3 regions of the Streptomyces sp. NBC_00038 genome follow, and region 2 is predicted to be linked to each of the others. Evidence: riboswitches for the same ligand, from Rfam matches in the RefSeq annotation. Region 2 holds a riboswitch; each other region holds the start of a gene.
What was found. A riboswitch is a leader RNA that binds a small molecule or an ion and turns the genes downstream of it on or off. The one in region 2 is predicted to bind S-adenosylmethionine.
Positions count from the first base shown of each region.

Region 1: another riboswitch for S-adenosylmethionine. It lies ahead of thrC (threonine synthase); the one in region 2 lies ahead of OG219_RS48325 (putative leader peptide).
Region 3: another riboswitch for S-adenosylmethionine. It lies ahead of OG219_RS13580 (aminotransferase class V-fold PLP-dependent enzyme); the one in region 2 lies ahead of OG219_RS48325 (putative leader peptide).

Region 1 covers NZ_JAPELQ010000001.1:4,886,685-4,889,950, reverse strand. Annotated here, with positions in the region: gene OG219_RS21965 (glucosyl-3-phosphoglycerate synthase) at 115-1,089, opposite strand; SAM riboswitch class I at 1,269-1,416, shown strand; gene thrC (threonine synthase) at 1,434-2,744, shown strand; gene OG219_RS21955 (MoaD/ThiS family protein) at 2,834-3,109, shown strand.
Region 2 covers NZ_JAPELQ010000002.1:523,837-527,102, forward strand. Annotated here, with positions in the region: gene OG219_RS45460 (NtaA/DmoA family FMN-dependent monooxygenase) at 1-582, opposite strand, end outside; gene OG219_RS45465 (LLM class flavin-dependent oxidoreductase) at 601-1,857, opposite strand; gene OG219_RS48325 (putative leader peptide) at 1,937-2,026, opposite strand; SAM riboswitch class IV at 2,099-2,212, opposite strand; SAM riboswitch class IV at 2,429-2,574, shown strand; gene OG219_RS48330 (putative leader peptide) at 2,611-2,676, shown strand; gene OG219_RS45470 (glutathione S-transferase family protein) at 2,769-3,266, shown strand, end outside.
Region 3 covers NZ_JAPELQ010000001.1:2,954,958-2,958,223, forward strand. Annotated here, with positions in the region: gene OG219_RS13580 (aminotransferase class V-fold PLP-dependent enzyme) at 1-1,334, opposite strand, end outside; SAM riboswitch class IV at 1,522-1,638, opposite strand; gene trpD (anthranilate phosphoribosyltransferase) at 1,764-2,828, opposite strand; gene OG219_RS13590 (cytochrome bc complex cytochrome b subunit) at 2,983-3,266, opposite strand, start outside.

The DNA.
Region 1 (3,266 bases), on a different contig from region 2:
GAAATCTAGCCCAGCGCCTAAACGCTCAAACGTTCCAGTCTGCGGGTGGTGGGGGCTGGTCGCGCCCCGCGGCGGAGCCGCAGATGTCACAGCCCCGCGCCCCTAAAGGGGCGTTTACGCAGCCTTGCGTTCCTGGTACTCCGAGATTTCCGCCATCGGAGGCCGTTCCTCCGTATCGACGGAGTAGGTGCGCGGCTCGAAGCCGGACTCCCCCCGTTCGAACTGCGTGATGGCCGGGCGGATGAGGTGGCCGCGGGCCAGCCTCAGCTGGGCCGTGCGGTAGATCGCGGCGGACATCCGGCCAAGGGCCTGCCCGTCCTGGTGCCGGTGCTTGCGCACGCCGACGTCTACCTGGGCGAGCGCGTCCAGGCCCACCAGATGCAGCGCGTCGACGAGCATGCCCAGCTCAACGCCGTATCCGACCGGGAACGGGAGCTGTTCGAGGAGCGAGCGGCGGGCCGCGTACTCGCCGCCGAGCGGCTGGACGAAGCCGGCCAGCTGCGGCCAGTGCATGTTCAGCAGGGGGCGCGCCATCAGCTCGGTGACGCGGCCGCCCTGGCCCGCGGCGGTTCTGCCGGAGGTGGGCTCATTGGGCAGGTTCAGGGGGCGGTCGTACATCGCCTTGACCAGGTCCACACCCGGATCGGTGAGCAGCGGCCCCACGATCCCGGAGACGAAGTCCGACGAGAACTCCTTGAGGTCCGCGTCGATGAAGCAGACGATGTCCCCGCTCGTCACGAGGAGTGACCGCCACAGGACCTCGCCCTTGCCGGGCACGGCCGGGATGCGGGGGAGTATTTCGTCCCGGTGAACGACCCGGGCGCCCGCGGCGGTGGCGACCTCGGAGGTGCGGTCCGTCGAACCCGAGTCGATGACGACGATCTCGTCGACCAGGGGGACTTTTCGCGTCATCAGGTCGCGGCGGATGATGGAGACGATCTCACCGACCGTCGCCTCCTCGTTGAGCGCGGGCAGGACCACGCTCACCGTGGAGTTGGCGGATCGCTTCGCGGCTATCAGCTTCTTGAGCGGGCGGTCACTCACGGACCAGGAGCGCGTGCTCAGCCAGCGCTCGACGTCTTCCAGCACGTGCGGCTCTCCCTTGCGTTCATTGGGATGCTTGTGCCCGTCGCCGCGCCAGCGGTTGGTGTGTCGCTGTCATCTCGCGGTTCGGACGGCTCTCTCCACCATCCAGGCCTTCGGTTACAGTCTTGAACAACGCTGATGACCATCGCATGTCGGGGGTCGTCCAGCCCACAACTGAATACCGCTCATCCAGAGGGGCAGAGGGATACGGCCCGTTGAAGCCCCGGCAACCCTCCAGCTGGTTCTTGTCACGTCGACGTGGTGAGGCTCCCGGCTCGGGAAGGTGCCAAATCCGTCTCACGGCGAAGTGCGTCGTGAGGAAGATGAGGAGAAAGGGCCTCGCCTCCATGGCTGCGCAGACAGATGCAAGCACCACGAACACCGTGACCTCCCCGGATTCCGCGAACTCCGTCGATCTGGGCCCCGCCGCCGCGCTCTCCTGCCGCGAGTGCGGACACCGTGTGCCGCTCGGCCCGGTCTTCGCCTGCGAGGAGTGTTTCGGCCCGCTGGAGATCGCGTACGACTTCTCGGCCTACGACACCGAGGACCTCCGCAAGCGCATCGAAGCGGGCCCCGCGAACATCTGGCGCTACGCGCCGCTCCTCCCCGTTCCGGCGGACGTAGCGGAGAAGCCGAACATCAACCCCGGCTGGACCAAGCTCGTCCAGGCCGACAACCTCGCCCGCGAGCTGGGCGTCACCCCCGGCAAGCTCTTCGTCAAGGACGACTCCGGCAACCCGACGCACTCCTTCAAGGACCGCGTCGTCGCCCAGGCCATCGAGGCCGCGCGCGCGTTCAACTTCACCACCCTCTCCTGCTCCTCCACCGGCAACCTCGCCGGCGCCGTCGGTGCCGCCGCCGCCCGTGCCGGCTTCCGCTCCTGCGTGTTCATCCCGCACGACCTGGAGCAGGGCAAGATCGTCATGGCCGCGGTGTACGGCGGCGAGCTCGTCGGCATCGAGGGCAACTACGACGACGTGAACCGTTTCTGCTCCGAGCTGATCGGCGACCCGGCCGGCGAGGGCTGGGGCTTCGTCAACGTCAACCTGCGGCCGTACTACGCGGAGGGCTCGAAGACCCTCGCGTACGAGATCTGCGAGCAGCTCGGCTGGCAGCTCCCCGACCAGCTGGTCATCCCGATCGCCTCCGGCTCCCAGCTCACGAAGATCGACAAGGGTCTGCAGGAGCTGATCAAGCTCGGGCTCGTCGAGGACAAGCCGTACAAGATCTTCGGCGCCCAGGCCGAGGGCTGCTCGCCGGTCTCCGTGGCCTACAAGGCCGGGCACGACGTCGTACGGCCCCAGAAGCCGAACACCATCGCCAAGTCGCTCGCCATCGGCAACCCGGCGGACGGGCCGTACGTGCTCGACATCGCGCGGCGTACCGGCGGTGCGGTGGAGGACGTCGACGATGAGCAGGTCGTCGAGGCGATTCGGCTACTCGCCCAGACTGAGGGCATCTTCGCGGAGACCGCCGGTGGCGTGACTGTTGGCGTGACGAAGAAGCTGATCGAGAACGGTCTGCTGGATCCGACGCTGACGACTGTTGTGCTGAACACCGGCGATGGTCTCAAGACGTTGGATGCGGTGGCCGGTACGGGGCTTACCGCGACCATTCGCCCCAGCCTTGAGTCCTTCAGGGAAGCTGGGCTCGCGTAAGAGGTCGTTGTTCTTCTGCGGGCCGGTAGGGGCTGGTCGCGCAGTTCCCCGCGCCCCTGAGGGCGACTACCTGACCGGAGGTCATAAGTATGAGCGTCAACGTCCGCATCCCCACCATCCTGCGCACCTACACCGGCGGCAAGGCCGAGGTGACGGCCGAGGGTGGCACCCTCGCCGAGGTCATCGCCGACCTTGAGAAGAACCACACCGGCATCGCCGCCCGCGTCCTGGACGACCAGGGCAAGCTGCGTCGCTTCGTCAACGTGTACGTGAACGACGACGACGTCCGCTTCGAGCAGGGCCTGGAGACGGCTACGCCGGACGGCGCCGGCGTCTCGATCATCCCGGCCGTCGCCGGAGGCTGACCGTCACGCGCGGTGATTGCGGTTACCTTGGGTAATGGCAATCACCGAGAGTTCATCTGATTGCCCCCTCCGTGAGAGAAGCGGAGGGGGCAATTCTGTATGGTTGAGCGCGGTACAGTTGGGGAACGTGCTTCGCTTTCCATGTTGGTTTCATGCC
Region 2 (3,266 bases):
CGCTCCGGCCTGCGCGTCCCGCAGGAAGGTGCCGCTCTCCTGGTCGGCGACGATCTCGTCCCCGTGCCAGGAGTCGAACAGTTCGTTGGTGGTGGCCAGGAACTCCTTGGCCCTGGAGTACCGCTCCTCCTGCGGGAGGAAGCCGCCACGGCGGAAGTTCTCGCCGGTGAAAGCGTCCCAGGAGGTGACGACATTCCAGGCGGCGCGCCCGCCGGAGAGGTGGTCGAGGCTCGCGAACTGGCGGGCCACCTCGTAGGGCTCGTTGAACGTGGAGTTGATGGTGCCGGTCAGGCCGAGGTGTTCGGTGACGGCGGCGAGCGCGGTGAGGACGGTGAAGGTGTCGGGCCGTCCGACGACGTCCAAGTCGTAGATCTTGCCGCCCTGTTCGCGCAGTCGGAGGCCTTCGGCGAGGAACAGGAAGTCGAACTTGGCGCGTTCGGCGGTCCGCGCGAAGTGTGCGAAGGAGCTGAACTCGATGTGGCTGCCGGCCTCGGGGTCGCTCCACACGGTGGTGTTGTTGACGCCGGGGAAGTGCGCCGCGAGGTGGATCCGCTTGAGCGGCTTGTCCGTTGACTTGCTCATGAGTTGGGTCCCTCCGGCTCAGGCGTGGGCGGCGGCGTAGCGGTTGGCGGGGCGGGCGAGGCCCAGCAGACCGCGCAGGGTGTCGGCCTCGTAGGAGTGCCGGAAGGCGTCGCGGCGCTGGAGTTCGGGGACCAGGCCCCGGGTGATCGCCGGGAGGTCATGGCCGACGACGGCGGGACGCAGTCGGAAGCCGGTCAGTCCGGCCTGCTGCAACTCCTGGAGCAGGTCGGCCAGTTGCACAGGGGTACCCGTGAACACCTTCGCGTCACTGGTGTACGGGTAGCCCGCGAGGGCGTCGAGACGCTCCCTGCGGGCGACGGCCGCGGCGGGGTTGTTGTCCAGGAACACCACCAGGTCACCGAAGAGGTGCAATGGCTCCTCGGCGCGTCCGGCCGCCTCCTGTTCGGTGCGAACCGCGGCGACGATGGCACGTGCCTGCCCGGCGTCGTGCGGAGTGACGTATCCGATGTCGGCGCTGCGGCCCAGCAGCCGGAAGGGTGCGCCCGTTCCGGATTCATGGGCCAGTGCGGTGACCAGGGGCTGGCCCTGTGGCGGACGGGGCGTGATCGAGGGGCCCTTGACGCTGAAGTGCTTGCCCTCGAAGTCGATGTAGTGCAGTTTGTCGCGGTCGACGAAGCGGCCGGTGGCAACGTCCCGGATCTCCGCGTCGTCCTCCCAGCTGTCCCACAGCCGGCGCACCGCCTCGACGTAGTCGGCGGTCTCGTCGAAGAGATCGACGATCAACTCCTGCAGGGCCGGGGTCTCCAGGTCTTCGATGCGGAGCTTCGGGAACGAACGGCGTCCGAAGTGCGCGGCCTCGTTCCGCCGCGCGGACGCCTGCACCCGCAGGCCCGCGCGGCCGGAGCTCACATAGTCGAGGGTGGCGATGGCCTTGGAGATGTGGAACGGCTCCGTGTGTGTGGCCACCACGGTCGGCACGAGTCCTATATGGCTGGTCAACGGCGCGACGCGGGCGGCGATGAGGACGGCGTCGAGTCGGCCGCGTACCTGGTCGGTGCGTCCGTCCGGTTCGCTTAGGCGCGCGGACTGGGGACCGAGCCCGTCCTCGATGGTCACGAAGTCCAGCAGGCCGCGTTCGGCCTCGGTGACCAGATCGGTCCAGTACGCGGCGGTGAACAGCTCACCGGGACGGGCCACCGGCTCGCGCCAGGCGGCAGGGTGCCAGCCCGCGCCGTCGAGGGCCACAGCGAGGTGCACCGCAGAGGCGGTAGGAGAGGAGGGAGGGGAAGAGGGCAGCGAGGATGACAAGGACACGACTGGGGTGCCTTCCTGATCGACCGTACGAGATCACCGGGCCCTCGGTTCGGAGAGGGTGCGGCGGCGAGGTGACAGGTCAGGGACGACAGAGCGCGCCGGCCACGCGCTGAAGGTCGATGTGCGGCCGGGAGTACAGGTGCACGCGGCGGCGCGGGGCGAGAACCATGACACGGAGGCGGGGCAGGGCCTGCACGTCCGTCACCTCCGCCCTTCCGGCTCGGCGGGCTGGAGGCCGCCGGCGTCGCGCTTGCGGAACCCGGGACGGGCACCGCCTGGTCGTCACCTGGAGCACCCCGCCGCGAAGGAGGGTTGCCGGTCAGCAAGCCAGGGCTTGACGCTGACGCTCATAACCTGCTGGGGACGTTACGGGAGGCCACAGCGGTGCGCAATGCCCGGAGATCATGGTCGTTCTCACAGCGCCGTGCCTCCCCGGAAGGGACAACCACCCTGCCGCGCAATCTGTTCCACCCCGCGCATCCGGCTTGAGCCGCGCCGGATGACCACCTGGTGAGACTCCGCCGGAGGCCTTCTTGACGGCCTCACGGAGCGCACCGACACTGACGAGGACGGTCACGATTGTCAGCGCCCCTCGGGCAGGTTTCCTCTGCTCGTACGGTTATCGGCCCCGGCCCGCTGGCAGGCAACCCTTCCACCGCGACGGGGTGCCCCGGGTGACGACCGGGTTCCGCCGGTGCGGCGGGACAAGCGTGGTCTCGCGTCTGGCGAGCCCCGAGTGTGGGACCGGTGGGAATGACCAAGAGCGGTTTGACGAGGCGCCTGCACATCGATTTGTTGCGGGTCTCCAGCGCCTACTAGTCCGAGCGGTCCGGACCGGTACGAAGCGCAGTCACTCCGTTCCGCCGCGGTACCCACAAGGCGACCGTGGCCTCCTCGTCCCAGGGAGAGTCATGTCCGAGACCCTGTCCTCGCACGTCCCGAACACCGGAACCTCCCGCGCGTGTACCCCAACCACGTGCGCCCCCAGCTCACTTGACGCGATCCCTCGCCCCCGGATCACCGCTACACCCGCCACGCGCCCGCACCGTTTCCGCAGCCGCATCGGCGTCGGTCTGGCCGGCGGCTTCTACCCGGCACCGCACCGCTACGAGCTGTATCTGTCGGCGCGCTGTCCCCTCTCGCTGCGCGTCTCCATCACGCTCGACCTGCTGGGCCTCAAGGACTCCGTCGCCACCACGCTCCTGGCACGCCCCGCCGACACTCCCTGCGCTTTCGCCTCACTGCGCAGCGCGTACGAGGCGACCTGGCACCACTACGACGGTCCGCTGACCGCGCCCGCGCTGTGCGACCGGTGGAGCGGACGCGTCGTCAGCAATCACACGCCCGACATCCTGCGCGACCTCGCCGACCTCCTCACCGACCGCGCCGGATCCTGCCACTCCCCGCTC
Region 3 (3,266 bases), on a different contig from region 2:
TGCGTACGGTAGTTCCACTTCGCGCCATCGCTGACGAGCTCCTTGACCGCGCGGACGAAACGCTCGACGTGCTCGTCCGGCGTGCCCGCGCCGAAGCTGACGCGGATGGCGTTGAGCGACTTCTCGCCGGGCGCGGCCTCGGGGGCGCCGCACTCGCCCTGGGTCTGGGGGTCGCTGCCGAGGAGGGTGCGCACCAGCGGGTGGGCGCAGAACAGGCCGTCGCGCACCCCGATGCCGTACTCGGCGGACAGCGCGGCCGCGAAGTGCGAGCTGTTCCAGCCCTCGACGACGAAGGAGATGACGCCGACGCGCGGGGCGTCGTCGCCGAAGAGCGAGAGGACCCGTACCTCGGGCACCTCGGCGAGACCCGCGCGGACGGTCTCGATGAGCTGCTGCTCACGGGCGACGAGCGTGTCGAAGCCGGCCTCGGTGAGCGCCTTGCAGGCGGACGCGATCGAGTACACGCCGATCACGTTCGGCGAGCCGGCCTCGTGCCGGGCGGCGCTCTCGTGCCACTCCACGTCGACGCCGCCGTCCGTACGCCGGGACACCTTGCGGCTGGCCCCGCCGCCCGCGAGGTACGGCTCGGCCTCGCGCAGCCAGTCGGAGCGGCCCGCGAGGACACCGGAGCCGAAGGGGGCGTACAGCTTGTGCCCGGAGAAGGCGACCCAGTCGACGTCGAGGTCGCGCACCGACACCGGGTGGTGCGGGGCGAGCTGCGCGGCGTCGAGGACGATGCGCGCGCCGTGCGCGTGGGCGGCCGCGGCCAGTTCGCGCACCGGCCACAGCTCACCGGTGACGTTCGAGGCGCCCGTGACGCAGACGAGGGCCGGACCCAGCGGGTCGCGGCCGGCGAGCGCGTCCTCCAGGGTCGCGACGGCCTCCTCCGGCGTACGCGGGGCGTTCAGGTAGGTCACCCGCGCGTCCCGCCACGGCAGCAGCGAGGCGTGGTGCTCGGTCTCGAAGACGAAGACCTGGCAGTCGGCCGGAAGGGCCCCGGCGAGCAGGTTGAGCGAGTCGGTGGTCGACCGGGTGAAGACGACCTGGTCGTCCTCCCGGCAGTCCAGGAACTCGCCGACGGTGGTGCGGGAGTTCTCGAAGAGGTCGGTGGAGAGCTGGGACAGGTATCCGGCTCCACGGTGCACGCTGCCGTAGTAGGGGGCGTACGCGGCCACGTCGTCCCACACGCGCTGGAGGGCCGGGGCGCTGGCGGCGTAGTCGAGAGCGGCGTACGTGACCTCGCCACCGGTGACGAGCGGGACGGTGACATCACGGCCCAGAACGGGCAGCTGGGCACAGACGGTCTGGTCGGCGGCAACGGTGGAGACGGACATGGCGAGCTCCTGTGAGAGGCAGAGGGAATCACCACGCGAGCGGGTACGGGGACGTACGGCTCAGCGCGGGAAAAAGTGAAAGGGGTGTGCGAAGAGGGGCTCTGCGCCCTATCGCATTCGCTTGCTCACAGAAGGCTCCCTCGAATGACCAGGACCCCTGGGCTCCATCCCTCAATCGAGGGCGAGGGGTCCGCGCTTGCCGTAGACCTCGCTGCCTACGGCCTGGTCTTCACCCGGAGCACCCCGCCACGGACGGAGGGTTGCTGGACAGTCGGCCGGGGCCTCATGACTGTCACTCATGACCTGCCGAAAAACCTACGCGACCCGATCACGACACCGCAACCCGTGTCCGGATCCCGGAACGCGAAAGGGGCCGGACCTCTTCGGTCCGGCCCCTCCGCATCGCGAACGCGTCGGTCGCCACAGGCGCTACGCGTTGGTGGCCGCCACCCACCGCTCCAGCGTCCGCTTGGCCGCCCCCGAGTCGATGGCCTCAGCCGCCTTCGCCATCCCTACGCGGATCTGGTCCGCGAGCGGCCCGCCGTCCGGCGACAGGGCGACCAGCGCCGCCGCCGAGTTCAGCAGTACGGCGTCCCGCACCGGGCCCGTCTCGCCGTCGAGCAGCCGGCGCGCCACGTCCGCGTTGTACGTGGAGTCCGCGCCCCGCAGCGCCTCGATCGGGACCAGGTCGATACCGACGTCCCTCGGGTCGAAGGTCTCCTCGGTGACCTTTCCGTCCCGTACGACCCACACCCGGGACGTGGACGTGATGGTCAGCTCGTCGAGCCCGTCGTCGCCGCGGAAGACCAGTGAGGAGTTGCCGCGCTCCGCGAAGACGCCTGCCACGATCGGCGCCATGCGGGGGTCCGCGACGCCGACCGCCTGCGCCTTGACCCGTGCCGGGTTCGTCAGCGGACCGAGCGCGTTGAAGACCGTACGGATGCCCAACTGCCCGCGCGCGGCGCCCACATGACGCAGCGCCGGGTGGAACTTCACCGCGAAGCAGAAGGTGATCCCGGCCTCCTCGGCCACCTCTGCCACCCGCTTGGTCGTCAGCTCCAGGTTGACCCCGAGCTTCTCGAGGACGTCGGACGCGCCGGAGGCGGAGGAGGCCGCCCGGTTGCCGTGCTTGACGACCTTCGCGCCCGTACCGGCGATGACGATCGCCGACATGGTGGAGATGTTGACGGTCTTCGCCCCGTCACCGCCCGTGCCGACGATGTCGACGGTCTCCCCCGGCACCTCGATCACGTTGGCGTGCTCGTACATCATCCGTACGAGCCCGGTGATCTCCTCGACGGTCTCTCCCTTGGCCCGCAGCGCCACCGCGAACCCGGCGATCTGCGCGTCGGTCGCCTCACCGCGCATCATCAGGTTCATCGCCCAGGCGGTGTCGTCCGCGCTCAGGTCACGGCCGTCGAGCAGGCCGTTCAGCAACGCCGGCCAGGAACGGCCCGCCGCGGTGTCGCCTCCAGCGGGGTTCACAGCGCTCATGGTCGCTCCTGGGTTCTCAGAGAGGTACGAGGGTGGACTCACCCCCGTACGTAGGGGTGAGTCCACCCTATCCAGCCCGGGAGACGGCAAAGAGCCCCGTCCATGCAATGGACGGGGCTCCAGCCGTGGCGATCAGCGAGGATCGTCGGGGAGATCAGTGGTGGCCGTGGCCGCTCGTGATCTCCTTGTACTCCTCGACGGTGGGCTTGGGGATCTGCTGGTCCTCCCCGTAGTAGCCCTTGCTGAGCTTGGCGCGCAGCTTCTGCGAGCCCTTCACCTTGCGCTCGACACCGTTCTTGTCGACCGACGGGCCGATCTGGGCCGGCTCGTACTGCTCGTGCGCCGTGAGCGTGTGCAGAGCCGCCTGGCTGAGCGGCTCGTGGATCTCGACGAACTCACCGTGCGGCAGGCGCTTGATGATGCCCGACTCGCGGCCGT